DNA from 3 places in the Lysinibacillus sp. CTST325 genome. Region 1 is predicted to be linked to each of the others. Evidence: riboswitches for the same ligand, from Rfam matches in the RefSeq annotation. Region 1 holds a riboswitch; each other region holds the start of a gene.
The links. Region 1 has a riboswitch for cobalamin ahead of ACYQ73_RS09525 (FecCD family ABC transporter permease). Riboswitches for the same ligand answer to the same signal wherever they lie in the genome.
Positions count from the first base shown of each region.

Region 2: another riboswitch for cobalamin. It lies ahead of cobT (nicotinate-nucleotide--dimethylbenzimidazole phosphoribosyltransferase); the one in region 1 lies ahead of ACYQ73_RS09525 (FecCD family ABC transporter permease).
Region 3: another riboswitch for cobalamin. It lies ahead of ACYQ73_RS12650 (ABC transporter substrate-binding protein); the one in region 1 lies ahead of ACYQ73_RS09525 (FecCD family ABC transporter permease).

Region 1 is NZ_BAAFHO010000002.1:781,975-787,738, reverse strand. Features, by position in the region: gene ACYQ73_RS09535 (DNA topoisomerase III) at 1-1,674, opposite strand, end outside; partial or broken gene ACYQ73_RS09530 (type IA DNA topoisomerase) at 1,851-2,103, shown strand; cobalamin riboswitch at 2,514-2,698, shown strand; gene ACYQ73_RS09525 (FecCD family ABC transporter permease) at 2,881-3,870, shown strand; gene ACYQ73_RS09520 (ABC transporter ATP-binding protein) at 3,871-4,644, shown strand; gene ACYQ73_RS09515 (ABC transporter substrate-binding protein) at 4,705-5,706, shown strand; gene ACYQ73_RS09510 (precorrin-3B methylase) at 5,757-5,764, shown strand, end outside.
Region 2 is NZ_BAAFHO010000001.1:457,930-463,693, reverse strand. Features, by position in the region: gene ACYQ73_RS02395 (hypothetical protein) at 141-902, shown strand; gene ACYQ73_RS02390 (ABC transporter ATP-binding protein) at 917-1,846, shown strand; gene ACYQ73_RS02385 (ABC transporter permease) at 1,843-2,592, shown strand; cobalamin riboswitch at 2,679-2,856, shown strand; gene cobT (nicotinate-nucleotide--dimethylbenzimidazole phosphoribosyltransferase) at 2,971-4,026, shown strand; gene ACYQ73_RS02375 (trimeric intracellular cation channel family protein) at 4,138-4,743, opposite strand; gene ACYQ73_RS02370 (methionine gamma-lyase family protein) at 5,021-5,764, shown strand, end outside.
Region 3 is NZ_BAAFHO010000004.1:215,309-221,072, reverse strand. Features, by position in the region: gene ACYQ73_RS12655 (acyl-CoA dehydrogenase family protein) at 1-1,448, shown strand, start outside; cobalamin riboswitch at 1,664-1,846, shown strand; gene ACYQ73_RS12650 (ABC transporter substrate-binding protein) at 2,132-3,097, shown strand; gene ACYQ73_RS12645 (FecCD family ABC transporter permease) at 3,094-4,095, shown strand; gene ACYQ73_RS12640 (adenosylcobinamide amidohydrolase) at 4,092-5,567, shown strand.

The DNA.
Region 1 (5,764 bases):
TAGTGCCTCAATTAGTAACATACCTTTAGTCGTTGCAAAGACTTGATTTTTCTTAACTTCGATGTAGTTTCGATCTTTTAATGTACCAATAATTCCAGCGCGTGTAGCTTCAGTACCTAATCCTTCCGTTTTCGATAAGACCTTTTCTAATTCCGCATCTTCTAAATGTTTACCAGCTGTTTTCATTACGGTAATTAAATTACCTTCAGAATATCGATTTGGTGGCTGGGTTTCACCTTTTTTTACGTTCGCTTTCGCAACGATACCTTGCTCATTTTCATGTAATAGGGGAAGTAGTTCATCTTTGTCTGTAGGTGAGTTATCTTTAGAATGATAAATAACCTTACGCCAACCTTCTTCCATAAGCACTTTGCCCTTAGAGATGAATTCTGCACGTTTATCGACAAGTGAATGAATCGTTGTGTAAGAAAATATGGCATTGTTGTAATGTGCAGCAATGACTTGTCTTGCAACTAAATCATAAATCTTTTCTTCTTCTGTACTTAGCGTCGCTACGTCTGGTATTTGCTCTGTAATAATAATTGCATGGTGATCGGTTACTTTTTTTTCATTCACATATCTTTTATTATTCATAATTGAACTTGTCGGTGGAGGAAGAAGTCCTTTATATTTATCAATTTTACTTAAATGCTTTAGTATCTTTGGTAGTGTTTTTGCTTCTTCATTCGTTAAAAATTGTGAATCAGATCTTGGATAGGAAACTACGCCCTTTAAATAAAGTTTTTGCAAAATATCCAGTGTATTTTGTGGTGAGAATTTATAGGCCTTGTTTGCTGTAGCTTGTAATGCAGATAAGTTGAATAACAATGGAGGAGCGTATTCCTTTGTTTCTCTTTTAATACTATTAATTTCTACATTTTTATTGATACAGAAATTAGCAATCGCAATAGCTTGTCTTTCCACTTGAACTCTTGAAATGTTATCTTTATGCCATTTTGCTTTTAACATTTTTCCATCAAAATTAAACTCTGTTTCCACTTCCCAAAATGGTTCTGATTTAAAATTCGCAATTTCATGCTCTCTCTTTACTATTAGTGCAAGTGTAGGTGTTTGTACACGACCAATTGAAAATACATCTTTCACGCCATTTCGTTTGAGGAGTACCGTGTATAATCTGGATGTGTTGATGCCAATTAGCCAGTCTGCACATGAACGACTTAGTGCTTCAAAATATATATCGCGTGTTTTCTCTTCTGGTAGTAAGTTTGCAAACCCATTTTTTACAGCGTTTTCTGTTAAAGATGATATCCATAGACGTTTCATCGGTTTATTAACACCGCATACTCTCAAAATGGTGCGGATAATTAATTCACCTTCACGCCCAGCATCACCACCAATGATGATTTCTCGAATATCAGGTCTTTTTACTAAACCTTTAATTACATTGAATTGTTTATATTTTGATTTTGTCACTTTATATTCGAATCGATCTGGAATAATCGGTAATGTTTCTAATGTCCATTTCTTCCATGTTGGATTATATTCCTCAGGTGCTTTCAATTCACATAGATGTCCTATCGCCCATGTAATTAGTGCTCCATCTGGAAAATATGTGTTAGGCTTAACTTCAAAATAACCAGCTTTTTTTGTAAAAGAAAAGGGGGCAGCTAATTTTGCTGCTTGATCTGGTTTTTCTGCAATTACTATTTTCATATATCCTTCTCCTATTAATAATAATTACAACTTCTTGTAAATTAATTATAAATTAATTTTCAGTATAACTGTTATATAAATAATTATGGCCATCTTTATTAGGAAATCTAATTTTAATGACTTATAATCTAAGCTTTCATACATTGTAATTAAGTCCATTACTATTTAGATAATGTACAGCAAGTGTCGCCTTAGAAGAAAGTTTAGTAGAGAAGACTGCTTAAGTATTGAACAAATTGAAAACAGGTTTACCGTATGAACATGAAATCCAGTTTTCCAAAAAGAAGCGTGTTTTCGACAACTCTAAAGTAGAAAGCCATAGTACGATTATACCGACGTATGTGATACCTAAAACTTTATCAAATGATGAGGCGATAGTTTATTATGCAATTTATGCCTATTGCTGAATATGAAACTCGCATAACTACTTATTTTATGAAATGAAGGTTATCTCAGCCTTATGAACTCCCAAGTATAAAAAGAAATCCTTTGTATTTTTATATTTTCCATTTATAAAAATATATAACCAAATTAAATTTTGTTTAATTAAGAGTAAGTCCATAGAATGGAATGAAAGATTTGTTAGTAGATTATGTAGAGTATTGACCTGAATGATATTGAATATAGAGAAGAAGGAGATGACTAATAGAGTACTTTGAGGAAATTGTATAGTAAGGTAAGATAAAATATTATCTAAATTTATTTATTTTTCTAACAATAATTAGTGTTTAATAGTTCTATTTTACAACTATTAATCTCTCGTTTATAACTATTTTTTCTTTAATGTAATATATAATATAATTGCTATCTGGAAAATATTCTGATATTGTTCCTCTTATAACTTAATATTTTTTGTTGGTGCGAATGACATTGTTCATTTGCTTAAAAGGGAAATCGGTGCAAATCCGATGCTGTCCCGCAACTGTAATGGAGAGTCTATACAATATGTCACTGTAGCGAGCTATGGGAAGGCGTATAGATGATGAACCTAAGCCAGGAGACCTGCCAATAAAAGCAACAAACTTACATAGAACCACGAGGATGGTTGTAGTGACTGGGAAGAGACGCCCTTTATTTAACTATGACATCCTCTTGTAGACAAGGGGATTTTTTTATGCCCTAAGAGAGGAGCACGTTTTGAAAAATCCAACAACAAGAAAAATCAACCTACTCTTATTAGTATTGACTGGTGTCGTTCTATTATCAATGACGTTAGCGATAATGGTAGGCTCTGTGTCTATTACACCTAGTATTGTATGGCGTATTATTTTGTCGCATATCCCGTTCAATCCACTTGGCATTACAGAAGATTGGGGTCGTTCGCAGGAAATCATCATCTGGCAAATTCGTACTCCCCGCGTAGTACTTGCCATACTAGTCGGGGCGGGTCTTGCAATTTCGGGAGCTGCTATTCAAGCTTTAGTTCGCAACTCAATCGCAGACCCCTACATTTTGGGAGTATCTTCCGGTGCATCTGTCGGGGCGACGTCTGTTATTTTACTTGGCGCTTTTTCATTTTTAGGTATGTATGCGCTATCACTTGCGGCTTTTATAGGTGCGACGATTGCAGTACTAATCGTGTTTTTCTTAGCACGAGTTGAAGGGCGAATTTCAGTTATTCGATTATTATTAGCCGGAATTGCCGTGTCACTAGTTTTGTCAGCAATGACGAATTTTATGCTGATGATGGCGAAAGAAGAGGGTGGCATAAAGGCAGTGATGTATTGGATGATGGGAAGTCTGGCTGGAGCGAAATGGGTAAATTTAATGATTCCGTTCGTTGTTTTAATGGTCGTCTACGTAATTTTACGTCTTCATGCACGTCATTTGAATTTACTTTTACTAGGTGAAGAATCTGCTGTTACGCTGGGGGTTAATTTAGAGAAATTTCGATTGCTACTAATTTTATTAATTTCCTTATTAACAGGTGTCCTTGTTGCTGTCAGTGGTGCAATTGGCTTTATAGGCCTGATTATTCCACATATCGTACGCATGATTGTCGGCTCAAATTATAAGTTTGTACTGCCAGTCAGTGCATTAATTGGTGCGATATTTTTAATATGGGCTGATGCAGCTGCGCGCGTTGTGATTGCACCTGAGGAAATGCCGATTGGAATTATTACGGCTTTATGCGGATGCCCATTTTTTATATGGATGTTGCGTAAGCAAATGTATTCTTTCGGGGAGGAGAATTAGATGGTATACGTAGCAAAAAACCTTACTTTTGCCGTGCAGCAGGTGAAAATATTAAACAATGTTTCTGTACATATTCAAGAACGCGAGTTTGTGGGCATAATTGGCCCTAATGGCAGTGGGAAATCGACCCTATTAAAAAATATGTATCGTATGCTACAACCTCAAGAGGGAGAAGTATTGTTATTTAATGAAAATATTTACAAGCAATCTTCAAAGGAGATAGCAAAGCAACTAGCCGTCGTAGGGCAGGAAACACCAGTGCTTTTTGAGTTCACTGTTAAGGATCTTGTTGCAATGGGACGTACCCCGCATAAAAGGCTTATGGAAGTGGATACAAAAGAAGATCTAGCTATTGTCGAGGAATCGATGCAGCAAGCAGGCGTACTGCATTTAAGTGAACGTACTTTTAGTTCATTATCTGGTGGTGAGAAAAAACGAGTCGTTGTTGCAAGGGCTTTGGCGCAACAAGCTAAGGTCATGGCATTAGATGAGCCAACGAATCATTTAGATATTCAGCATCAACTCCAACTCATGGATTTAATACAGAGCTTGCCGATTACGGTCATTGTAGCCTTGCATGATTTAAATATTGCAGCAACTTATTGCGACAAAATTTATGTTTTAAAGGACGGAGAAATTGCGGCGTATGGAACTCCGTTTGATGTATTAACACCCTCATTGCTACAAAAGGTGTTTGGTGTACATGCGGAAGTTAGTGTACATCCTGTCACGAAAAAGCCGCATATTTATTATATATCTGAGCAATTTTTATAGTTAGTTTAAGACTCTTAGATTTCTTTCTATCATATTTTTTAGAAAAAAGGAGAAGTAGACATGAAGACATTAAAAAGAAGCGTATGGCTTGTTCTTGCAATCGCAATGCTAAGTATTTTAGCGGCTTGTGGTAACGAGGGAAAAAAAGATTCAGCATCGCAAAGTGAACAAGTAGAACCAGCAAAAGCAGGAGCAACGGAAGTAACGATTGACAATAACAATACGACACAAGTCTATTCGCAAGCACCTAAAAAAGCAATTAGCTTAAATCAGCATGTGACAGAGATTATGCTAGCGTTAGGCTTAGAGGATTCAATGGTCGGAACAGCATATTTAGATGATGCAATTTATCCACCGTTACAGGCAGCGTATGATAAAGTTCCAGTACTAGCTGAGCAATACCCAACAAAGGAACAAGTGATTGATGCAGGAGCGGATTTTTTATATGCAGGCTGGAAAAGCGGGTTTAGTGAGAAGGGTGTCGGAACACCAGAAGAACTAGAAGCACTTGGCATCCACACTTATTTACATACATCTTCAAGCATTAAAAATCCTAAGTTAGAGGATATTTTCGGCGATATTCGTAACATCGCCAAGATATTCCATGTGGAAGAGCGTGGAGAAAAGTTAATTGAACAAATGACAAAAGATGTAGAGGACATTCGTGCGAAGCTTCCGCAAGAGGAGGGGAATTTACGTATCCTTGTATTTGATAGTGGTGAGAAAGAAGTTTTTACTGCTGCACAAAACTTCATGAATGAACTCGTGACAGTAGCAGGTGGAAAAAATATTTTCGGTGACGTTGAGTCTGGCTGGACAACCGTTTCAAAAGAAGATGTAGTTGAGCGCAACCCTGAAGTTATCGTTGTAATTGACTATGGTTCAACTACTACTGAAGAAAAAATTAATTTCCTGAAAAATGATCCGGCACTAAAAGAAACGGAAGCAGTATTTAACAAACGTTTCGTTATTTTACCACTATCAGCAGCATCTGAGGGTGTTCGTGCGGCCGAAGCAATTCGAATTTTGGCACAAGGATTTTATCCAGAAAGCTTTCAATAAAGAAGAGGAGCTAGCCATGTGCTAGCTTTTTTTATAGGAGGAGGGTAAAAATGACTAT
Region 2 (5,764 bases), on a different contig from region 1:
TAAATTTTATGAAAGAAGGTGGAACAATTGGGACGTATCCAGAACAGAGAATTAAAGGTTAAATTAATATAATCACCGAGAATATTTGGGATGAGAATTTAAGCCATTCAATACTGGGAACTGAATTAACACTATCAAAAATGAAATTAAACCAAATCCTTGATGTAATAAAATACTTAAATAATAGTAAAAACTTCTCCATTTTATATAGTGGTAAAAAAAATATGGATGATTTTTCTGGAATTATTGACAAGCATTATGAGATATCTTCAGAAGGAGAGGAAATACGTATCAATTCAATGATAAGGGATACGATAGAGCCTTCTACTTTTATAGAAACAGATGTTATGATAAAAACGAAAGAAAATTCAGATAAATCATCCTCTTCTTTTGTATCTATATGTTATGAATTTAACAATGGATTATCAAAAGATGAAAAAATTTATTTATCTTTGTTTAGTATGATGATGACAATGAATGACACGGGATTGCTGTATGAAGAATTTCGGTTGAAAAAACAAAGTGTGTATTTTATCGTGTGCTTACCTTTTCATTTTAAATATGAAAGTATTTTGCAAGTCCAATTTATTACTGAACAAGAAGATTTAGAATCACTCATCTTACATATTAATGAAAAGATGAATATAGACAGTAAAGAAATTAACATTATGAATAAATATTTAGAGAAAAGCAAAAAGTTTTTACAGCATAAAATTTACAAGATATTAGAAAATGATAAGGATTTTTTATTATTTTTAGGTAATGAGCGGGTTATTGAAAGGCATCATTTATCATTAGATGAAATGCTTCAAGTTCTTGATAATATTGATATTAAAGACATGCAAGCATTTATAAATGAAAAGTTAAATCATGCAACAATGAAGCGAATCATTCTATCATAATTGAGGTGTTCTAATTGAATGAAGCAATATCAATAAAAGATTTGAGTTTTTCGTATACCTTAAATAAACAAATATTGAAAAATATTAATTTAACGATAAACCACAATGAAGTGTTTGGGTTACTAGGACCAAACGGAGCTGGAAAAACAACTTTATTAGAATGTATACAAGGAGTTAAAAATGGATTCACTGGCACCATAACTGTCAATGGTTTAGATGTTACAAAAGATGGAGATAAAATTAAACCACTTATAGGTGTACAATTTCAGTCAAACTCCTATTTTGATCATATTAAGGTGGATGAATTGTTCGAATTTTTCGCCACATTATACAATATGGAGATTACTGAAAAAGAAATTGAAGACTTATTAAAAAAAGTCAATATGCAAGAACATAAAAGAGCTTACGTTAATAAACTTTCTGGCGGGCAAAAACAAAGAATAAGTATAGCATTAAGTATTCTCAATAAACCACAGGTCTTGTTTTTGGATGAACCAACAACTGGTTTAGATCCAAACTCTAGAAAAGATTTGTGGCATATTATTAAGGATATTAGAAAAGAAGGGACAACAATAATCCTAACGACACATTATATGGAAGAAGTAGAAGCACTCTGTGATAATGTATGTTTTATAAACGATGGGAGTATTTATACAGTAGGAAAACCTGAAGAAATTATTAAAAATGCTAATTTAAACTCGGTTATTAAAATAGGTTTAATAGTAGATTCTTCTGTCCAGTATTTAGAAAGTTGTTCGACAGTAGATAAGATTAAAAAAGAAGATGACTATTTCTACTTATACACGAAGGATATTAGAAAAACGTTAGATTATATAAATAAATTAGAAGATGAAAAAAGAATAACAACAACGAGCATTAATATTCAAAAAGCAAATTTAGAAGATGTATTCTTAAATATGACTGGAAGTGTTTTGAAATTATGAATAGTTTTGTTAATTTATCTTCTATATTTTTCAAAATGGAAATAAGAAATAAACAAGCGGTTATTATGAGTACGGTGTTCCCTATTCTAATGATGGCTTTAATGGGTACAGCAGGGAAAGACGCTGCAAGAGAGGGTATGTCATATATGTCCTATATTTTCCCTGGTATTCTAGGGATGGCTTATGGAGCTATAGGTCTTATAGCTTTACCCGTTATGATTGCTTCGTATAGGGAAAGGGGTATTTTTAAAAAAATTAAAGTTACTCCAATCTCTACATCAAAAATAATGGTATCTATTTTCAGTACACAGCTTTTCATTATGGCTATACAAACAGTTATTATTTTGGGCATTAGTGTTTTCATTTTTAATGTTCAATTAAATTTTAATTCAATTTATACTCTTTTATTAATTCCATTGTTATTAATGGGTGGTCTTAGCTTATTAGCCATCGGTTTAATAATCGGAATTTACGCTAATAACGCAAAAAATGCCACAACTATGGGGAATCTTTCAAATCTAGTTTTCATTTTTTTAGGTGGTACTTTCTTCCCGAGCGATGTGTGGCCAAAATTTCTAATGCCATTTGTTTATATTAATCCACTTAATTATATTATTGAAGCTATTAGAAAAACACTGATCTTCGAGACACAAAATCTCAACACTTATCTGACTGAATTATCAGTATTAACTGCTATAGCAGTAATTACTTTAGTATTTTGTGTTAAAGTTTTTAAATATGAATAATTAAGCATATTTATTTACTTAAATAACAATGAAGCTTGAAAATTTAAAATGTTGACACAATGAGCGCTTTGCCGTAGATTTAAAGTAATTGCATAAAAGCGTTAGGTGCCCACTGCGGGAGAATAGGGAATAAAGTGAAAAGCTTTAGCGGTCCCACCACTGTAAAAAGGGAGTTTCATAGAGAATGCCACTAGCATCGTTCTGGGAAGGTTCTATGAAATGTTGAAATTGAGCCAGGAGACCTGCCTATCTGCTTCGTATTATATAGACGATGGAAAAGTCTGTAGTTTATTTGTTATGGATAAACTACAGGCTTTTTATTTTTTTCTCAAAATCATTCTTCGAGTAACGAGGGCAAAAAAGAAAGGGGAAATTTTCATGCAATTATTACAACAAACGATCCACAACATTCAAAGTGCCGACCACAAAATGATGGGGCAGGCAAGAGAACGCATAGATGCACTTTGCAAGCCACCTAGTAGTCTGGGAAAGCTGGAAACTCTAGCTGTGCAACTATCTGGTATTACAGGTGAACTATATCCTGCAATTGATAATAAAGCAATTATTGTCTGTGCCGCGGATCATGGTGTCTGTGATGAAGGAGTGACACCGAATCCACAAAATGTGACGGTCTTCCAAACATTAAATTTTCCTAGAGGCGGAACTGGTGTCTGTGCTATCGCAAAAATCACAGATGCTAAAATTGTCACAGTGGACGTTGGTGTAAAAGAGGATATTCCGAACGATGCTGGTGTCATCTTAAAAAAGATTAAATATGGCACGGACAATATGGCAAAAGGTCCTGCTATGTCAAGGGAAGAAGCCATTCAATCTATTGAAGTAGGAATTGAAGTAGCTACGGAAGAAATTAAAAAAGGGATAAATGTACTCGGGACAGGTGAAATGGGTATCGGTAATACAACACCGAGTGCTGCCATATTATCGGTTCTTCGCGAATGTCATCCGAAAGAAGTGACAGGCTTCGGTGCAGGTGTTGGACCAGGGGGAATAGCACATAAAGTAAAGGTCATTCACAACGCTATTGCATTAAACAAACCAAATCGTCATGATGCTATAGATATTCTCTCAAAAGTCGGTGGATTAGAAATAGGCGCTATGGCAGGAGTGATACTTGCTGCCGCCGCACATCGTAAACCAGTTGTTATTGATGGCTTTATTTCTACTATTGCTGCTCTTATTGCATACGAACTCGAACCAAACGTAAAAGACTATGTCATTCCTTCACATGCCTCTGAAGAACCAGGTGCAAAAATTGCAGCTGAAATGCTCGGAATTGAACCGATGCTGCAAATGAATATGCGATTAGGTGAGGGTTCTGGTGCAGCTTTAGCCTTTCCTATTTTGGACGCAGCTTGCTCTATGATGAAAAATATGACTACTTTAGAAGAAGCTATGTTGCTGTTGAAAAATTAACTTTAGTCGCTGCTGTGGATGCACGGAGTTTGTGATAAATAAGGAATTAAATTTAAAATTCAAAACAAGCCCAAATCTGATATTTGGGCTTGTTTTTATGCAACAGTATAACTATGCTCGATTCAACTTCCGTAACGGTAAACGCCATTTCCTCATATATGAAAGTATTCTTAGTACTGTGATCACACCAAATAATACATATAAAAAGATATCCCCTGTAAATAGTTGAAGTCCGATGATAAGCCCGGCTATTGCTGCCCAAACACCATAGATTTCATCACGGAGGACTAAAGGTTGTCGTCTAGCTAATAAATCGCGAATAATTCCACCACCTGATCCTGTTAAGACAGCAGCTACAATAACGGCACTAATAGGCATGTCGAGCTTCACAGCATAAAGGGCACCTTGAATCGCAAATGCCGATAATCCAATAGCATCAGTGAAATTGCCCCAGCGATGCCAGTGTTGAATGAGTCGATGTGGAAATAAGAAAAAAATTGTGATGGCTGCAATGGCAATTTGAAACATCATATCTTGACCCCACAATGTTGTTACAGGTAAACCAATGAGTAGATTTCGTATAGCTCCACCACCAAAAGCAGTTACGATACCGAGTATATATACACCGAATAAATCGTATTCTTCCTCCATTGCAATTATTGCCCCGGAAATAGCAAAGGCGATTGTTCCGACGATACTAAAAACCTCCCAAGCCAACCCTTTCACCCCTTATGTGAATAAATCATTTCATGTTGTTGTAGATTACAACCTAGAAAACATTAAAGTTACCTTTTTGTATCTAGAAGTTTTTGCGAAAAAAGCATCGACTTACGATTTGGAATTATCAAATATCTTATTATAGCAGAATTAAATAGATTAAGTTCGCCATTAAGTTTAGCGCCTAATGAAAATCAGAAATAAATGCAAATTTTGCAGGCAAGCTCACAAATTGATAAGATAAGATTTGAACAAATGTGAAATGGAGAAGAACATAATGACTTTTACAACCAATTTAACAGAAGAAACACTAGCGTTAGCTGCTAAAATAGAAGAAAAAGTACGCCCTTTTCATGCAAAGGTAGAAGACATGGCATTCTTCAATCAACAAAAAGTGCTTGCTGCGTTCCGAAAGCATCAAGTAAGTGATTATCATCTGCACCCATCTAATGGTTATGGCTATGATGATGAGGGGCGTGACAATCTAGAACGTGTTTATGCAGAGGTCTTTGGAGCGGAGGCTGCCATTGTACGTCCGCAAATTATTTCTGGTACACATGCAATCACACTTAGCTTATTCGGAGTGCTTCGTCCTGGTGATGAATTACTTTATATTTCGGGTCAGCCGTATGATACATTGCAATCAATAGTTGATGGTGGAGACAAGGATACTGGCTCGCTAAAAGATTATAAAATCGGTTATAGTCATGTGGATTTAATCGATAATCAAGAGATCAATTGGGAAGGTGTTGCAGCTGCAATTACACCAAACACGAAAATGATTGCTATCCAACGTTCGAAGGGCTATGCAACACGCCCATCCTTTACTATTTCGCAAATTACAGACATGTGTGCGAAAATCCGTGAGTTAGCACCAAATGCAGTTATTTTCATTGACAATTGCTACGGTGAATTTGTTGAGGCACAGGAACCGACAGAGGTTGGGGCTGATTTAATGGCAGGCTCACTCATTAAAAATCCTGGTGGAGGCTTAGCGAAAATTGGTGGTTATATTGCGGGT
Region 3 (5,764 bases), on a different contig from region 1:
GTGAAGAAGTGTCAGAGATTTGGGTCAATGATGGCTACAAAAGAACAATTGAAGAGACGTACAATACTGGCATTGTCGGCTATGTGCATAAGGATATTCCGCAATTAGGTAGGAAGGGCAACTATGTCTATAGCTTTGCTCAAGGCTATATACTATCACATGCTGAGCCAGGGTTTTACTGTCCTGTTACTTTAACAATGGCAACGGCTTATTTACTTGATCATTATGCGAGTGATGAGGTGAAGGAGCGCTTTTTACCACATGTTTGTGCAACAGGAGAGACAGAGCTCTATGAGGGGGCCACATTTTTAACGGAGCGGCAAGGTGGCTCTGATGTTGGGGCGAATGTTGTGGAAGCAAGACAGGACGGCAATCAGTATCGTTTATATGGGGAAAAATATTTTGCATCTAACGCAGGAATGTGTGGAGTAACCATGGTATTGGCGCGCATGGAAGGGGCTCAGGCAGGCTCAAAGGGCTTAACATTGTTTGCCGTTCCATGGCGAAATGAGGATGGCACAGTTAATAACCTGCGCATTCGGCGTTTAAAGGATAAACTTGGCGTTAGAGCAGTGCCTTCTGGTGAGGTGGAATTTGATGGTGCACTAGCATATGTTGTCGGTGACCCAAATAAAGGGATTTACTATATGCTGGAGGCGCTTAATTTATCAAGAATTTGCAATGCGGTTGCTTCTATCGGCATTATGCGCCGCGGATATTTAGAGGCGAAGCATTATGTGACAAATCGTCATGCCTTTGGTAAACCTTTAACGCAATATCCTATGATTCAGGATACACTAGGGAAATTCGCTGCCAAGCTTCATGTAGAAGTTGCCACGGTTTTTGATCTTATTCAGCTGTACGATAAAGTAACTAGTGGGCAGGGGAATAAAGAGGACATTATTTTAAACCGCTTGTATATTGCTATCATGAAAAAAGAAACGGCAGAGCAAGCTGTACATTATGCAAGTGAAGCCATTGAATTACATGGCGGAAACGGCTATATTGAAGATTTTGTTACACCTCGGTTATTAAGAGATGCACAGGTACTTACTGTGTGGGAAGGGACTTCAAATATTTTAGCTTTAGAGCTTATTCGTTTAGTCGATAAGTTTCATGCGCACGAAATGTTTGTTCGTGTCATGGAAGAACGTCTAGAAAAACTAGGTGCCTGTCCATTAGTTGAAATTGTAGTGGATCAATTAGCAAAACTAGAATCAACTTTGCAGACATTTAGCCGTTTAGATGATGCAACAAAAACGTTTGAAGCAAAAATGGTCGCAGAGAAAATGGCGCATTTATATGAAAGTGTAGTAGCAGTCGAATGGGCACAAAGATTCGGCGGCAAATATGAGAAGCTAGCAGATATTTATTTAGAGAATACATGGGCATTGCGAGAAATGGGTGCACCAATGAAAACGGTACAGTATTTTTCAGATATCGTATAACTTCTTTCAGTGGGTGTCCAAACACTAGATGAAATAGAGGATTTCAATCTAAGAACGCCACGTCCTGTGGCAATGACTGAGTGTTGTTGTCGCTACGTTTTCGCACAAAAAACATCTTGTTGGCCAAAAGCCTCCGGCGGATGTCGGGCATAATTGATTTGTTTAGAAGTCGTCTCGAATGGAGGCGACTTCTTTCATTTTCATGTATAATACAATCAACTGAATATTATAAAGGTTCTTTACTTAAGTAAAGTGAAAAGGGAAATCGGTGTAATTCCGATGCGGTCCCGCCACTGTATGTGTGAGTTTTTTCAATCTGCGCCACTGGAAATTTCGGGAAGGCTTGAAAAAGCGTATGGAGCACGAGCCAGGAGACCTGCCTTTATAGAAAACACGTTGTAGCCTACGAGGATAGGATGGTGGATTTTGTATATGTATTTTTGTGCAAATTTGACCCCCTCATTGTTTTATGATGAGGGGTATTTGTTTTGGAAGATGAATGTCGATAAATTTGAAAACATGGGCGATAAATTCACAATGTTAGGCGATAAACTCAACATGTTGGCTGGAAGTTCGCAATGCTGATGATAACCCCGCAATGTTAGGCGAAAAAAACTAAAATGTATCGATCAATCAGAAAAACAATAAAAACTATACGCACAAATAGACTAAGGAGGATTCACATGAAGAAAATTTGGAAAATAGGTTTATCAGCATTTTTAGCTATTGGCGTGCTTGCAGCATGTAATACAAAAGAGGCAACAAATGAAAAGCCGTTATCTTCTGAGCAGCAAGAGACAACAAAAGTAGATCAAGCAACATTCCCAATGACGATAACGGATGCTACTGGCAAGGAAATTACGCTAGAAGCACCTCCGGAAAAAATTGTCTCACTCATTCCGAGTAACACAGAAATTTTATTTGGCCTTGGCTTAAATAATGAAATAGTTGGCGTGACAGATAATGATGATTATCCACCAGAGGCTACTAAAAAAGATAAGGTTGGCGGTATAGATTATAATATTGAACAAATTATTGCGTTAACGCCAGATATCGTTTTTGCACATGCATCGGGTATGAGTTATTCAAAAGGAGCAATTGAACAGCTTGAGGCTGCCGGTGTAAAAGTATTTGTTGTAGCGGATGCAAAAAACTTTAATGAAACTTACACAACGATTGAACAGCTTGGTCGTGCAACGGGGAAACTAGAAGAGGCTAAAAAAATGGTCGCAAATATGAAGGCAAAAGTTGAAGAAGTTGAAACAAAACTTAAGGGTGTTGAGCCAAAGAAAGTCTTTGTAGAATCGTCTGATGAGCCACAGATTTATACAGCTGGTAAAGGTACATTTATGAATGAAATGCTAGAAATGATTCATGCTGAAAATGTAGCAGCAGATGTAAATGACTGGTATCCAATTGAAGCTGAACAAATTATTGCGAAAAATCCAGATGTCATTGTTGTGGCATATAATTATGTACCGAATATTTTAACGAAAATTCCACAACGTCCAGGCTTTGAGACAATAACTGCCGTAAAAAATAAAGCTATTGTACAAGTGGATGAAAGTACGACAAGTCGTCAAGGTCCTCGGTTAGCAGATGGTTTTGAGGAATTAGCAAAGGCCGTTTACCCAGAGGCGTTTAAATGAGTAAAACAATTGCAGCCTATGTAACAGCAATTACGCTTTTAATCATTAGCATCTGGTGTGGTGTGGCGATAGGCTCAGTTCATATTCCATTAGAAGTATTGTGGAATAAGGCGGCTGATGAAACAGCTGCCAATATTTTATGGAAGATTCGTTTACCTCGAGTGATGCTAGCAGGGCTTGTAGGGGCATCACTTGCTATAGCAGGGGCAGCTTTTCAAGGCCTATTAAAAAATCCTTTGGCTGATCCTTATACGTTAGGTGTTTCCTCTGGTGCATCAGTGGGCGCAGTGATGACGATTTTCTTTAGTGTTTCAATACCTGTAATCGGTCATTTTACATTGCCAACCTTTAGTATGATAGGTGCCATATTAACGATGTTTGCTGTTATGGGCTTTGCTAGAATAGTAGATCGTTCACTAAAAATGGAAACTCTTATTTTAACAGGAGTTATATTTAGTTCATTTTTAGGTTCCTTGATTTCATTAATGATCGCATTATCTGGTGAGGAGCTACGCCAAGTGATTGGTTGGCTACTCGGCTCAGTATCGATGCGTGGTTGGCCATACGTCCAGATGATTATCCCATTTGTCATAATTGGCTCTATTATGCTTTGGACACAAAGACGCGAGTTAAATGTTCTGTTATATGGTGAAGAACGCGCGAAGCATTTAGGTGTCAATGTTAAGCGCAGTAAATATATTATTTTAGTGGGTGGATCCATGTTGACAGGAGCTGCGGTAGCTGTTTCTGGAACGATTGGCTTTGTTGGTTTAGTTGTTCCTCATATGACGAGAATGGTTTGGGGTTCTGATCACCGTCATTTATTGCCATTATCATTTTTAAATGGGGCAACTTTGCTAATTATTTGTGATTTAATAGCACGAACAATTATTATGCCAAGAGAGCTACCGATTGGTGTCATTACTGCATTTATTGGGGCACCCGTTTTTTCTTATATTTTTTATAAGCAACGTAGAGGCAAGGGGGTACGGGCATGATTGCTGTTGAACATCTTTCTGGCGGCTATGAAGACGTACCGATCGTCCATGATATAAGTTTTTCCGTTGAAAAAGGCAAAATACTAGGGATTTTAGGGCCGAATGGTAGTGGGAAATCCACACTGTTAAAAGTAATAAGTGGCATACTACCAGCAACCGCAGGCACTATATTAGTAGATGGTAAAAATAGTAGCTCGTACAATGCGCGTGCATTAGCAAAAAAAATGGCGGTGCTACCACAATTACATGCTAATGCCTTTTCAAACAGTGTTCGAGAGGCAGTATCACTTGGACGTTATCCACATCAAACAGGCTTCTTTTCGAGCTGGACTGATCGTGATGAACAGGCAGTCCAACATGCGATGATGCAAACGGGTGTGAAACGCTATGAACAGACACCGATGGAATTTTTGTCGGGCGGTGAACAGCAAAGAGTTTTTGTTGCCCAAGCTCTTGCACAAACAGCGGAAATATTGCTGTTAGATGAACCAACGAACCATCTAGATATTGCCCATCAACGTCAAATTTTAGATATGGTGCGAAAGGAAGCAATTGAAAGTGGTTTGACCGTTATTATGGTACTGCATGATATGAATTTAGCCTCCCTCTATTGTGATGAATTATTACTTATGGAGGAAGGACGGATGCGGGCATTGGGGGCGCCACACGAAGTATTAATCGCTGCGCAAATCGAAGAGGTCTATCATGCCCGTGTTGCAACTTATGCACATCCAGAAATTCCAAAGCCACAAATTACAATGATGCCAGCATCTGTTGAACAGCAGCAGCGTGCTGTCATTACAAAAGGAAATTTCACTGTTACAGATCGTTATATTAAACTTCAATCAGAGTTTCCTTTAAAAACAGTGTCCTCAGCTGTCCATAATCCAGGTATCGGTTGGTATGATTGTCTGTTAAATCGCTCTGTACCAATAGATTATGTCATTAGTGATGTAAAGAAAGAGGTCACTGAATTTTTACTAAAAGAGCATTTTTCAGCTACAGGTACAGTCGTCATGTTAACAGCTGTCCCAACAAACCTTGTAGCTATAAATGAATTTAAAGCTTCCTTTGGTAGCGTTCTTGTTGCTGTTACGGCCGGAGTTGGCAATGCAGTTGATGTGTCTCGTACACATGAAAGACAAGATGAACCACATATTGGTACTATAAATACGTGGGTTATTGTTAATGGTTGTTTATCAGAAGAAGCGTTTTTCCAAGCAATGATGACGGCTACCGAGGCAAAAACAAAGGCATTGCAATCGGAAAATATTCGTGATGAGCTTAGTGGTACAATTGCGACAAGTACTGCTACAGATAGTTTATTGATTGCAGCTACACAAAAAGGGGAAGAGATGCTGTACGGAGGTCCCATTACTGATGTAGGTAAGATTATCGGTAAAGGTGTTTTTGAGACAACTGTGCAGGCCATAAAAAATTATCTTCATTCGGCAGAAACATCTGCTGAATGAAGATAATGCCTCCGGCGGATGTCACGGATTTTCAAAGGAATGAAAAAGGATGTTAGCCTAAAACCTTCGCATCTTGCGAAAACGGCTAACTGACCTGCATCGGTAAAAACGCCACGTCCTGTGGCATTACCGAAATGACCGACATCGTGTCGGCCCTCGTGCAGGCCTGGGCACAATTCAAAATCCGGACGCATTGT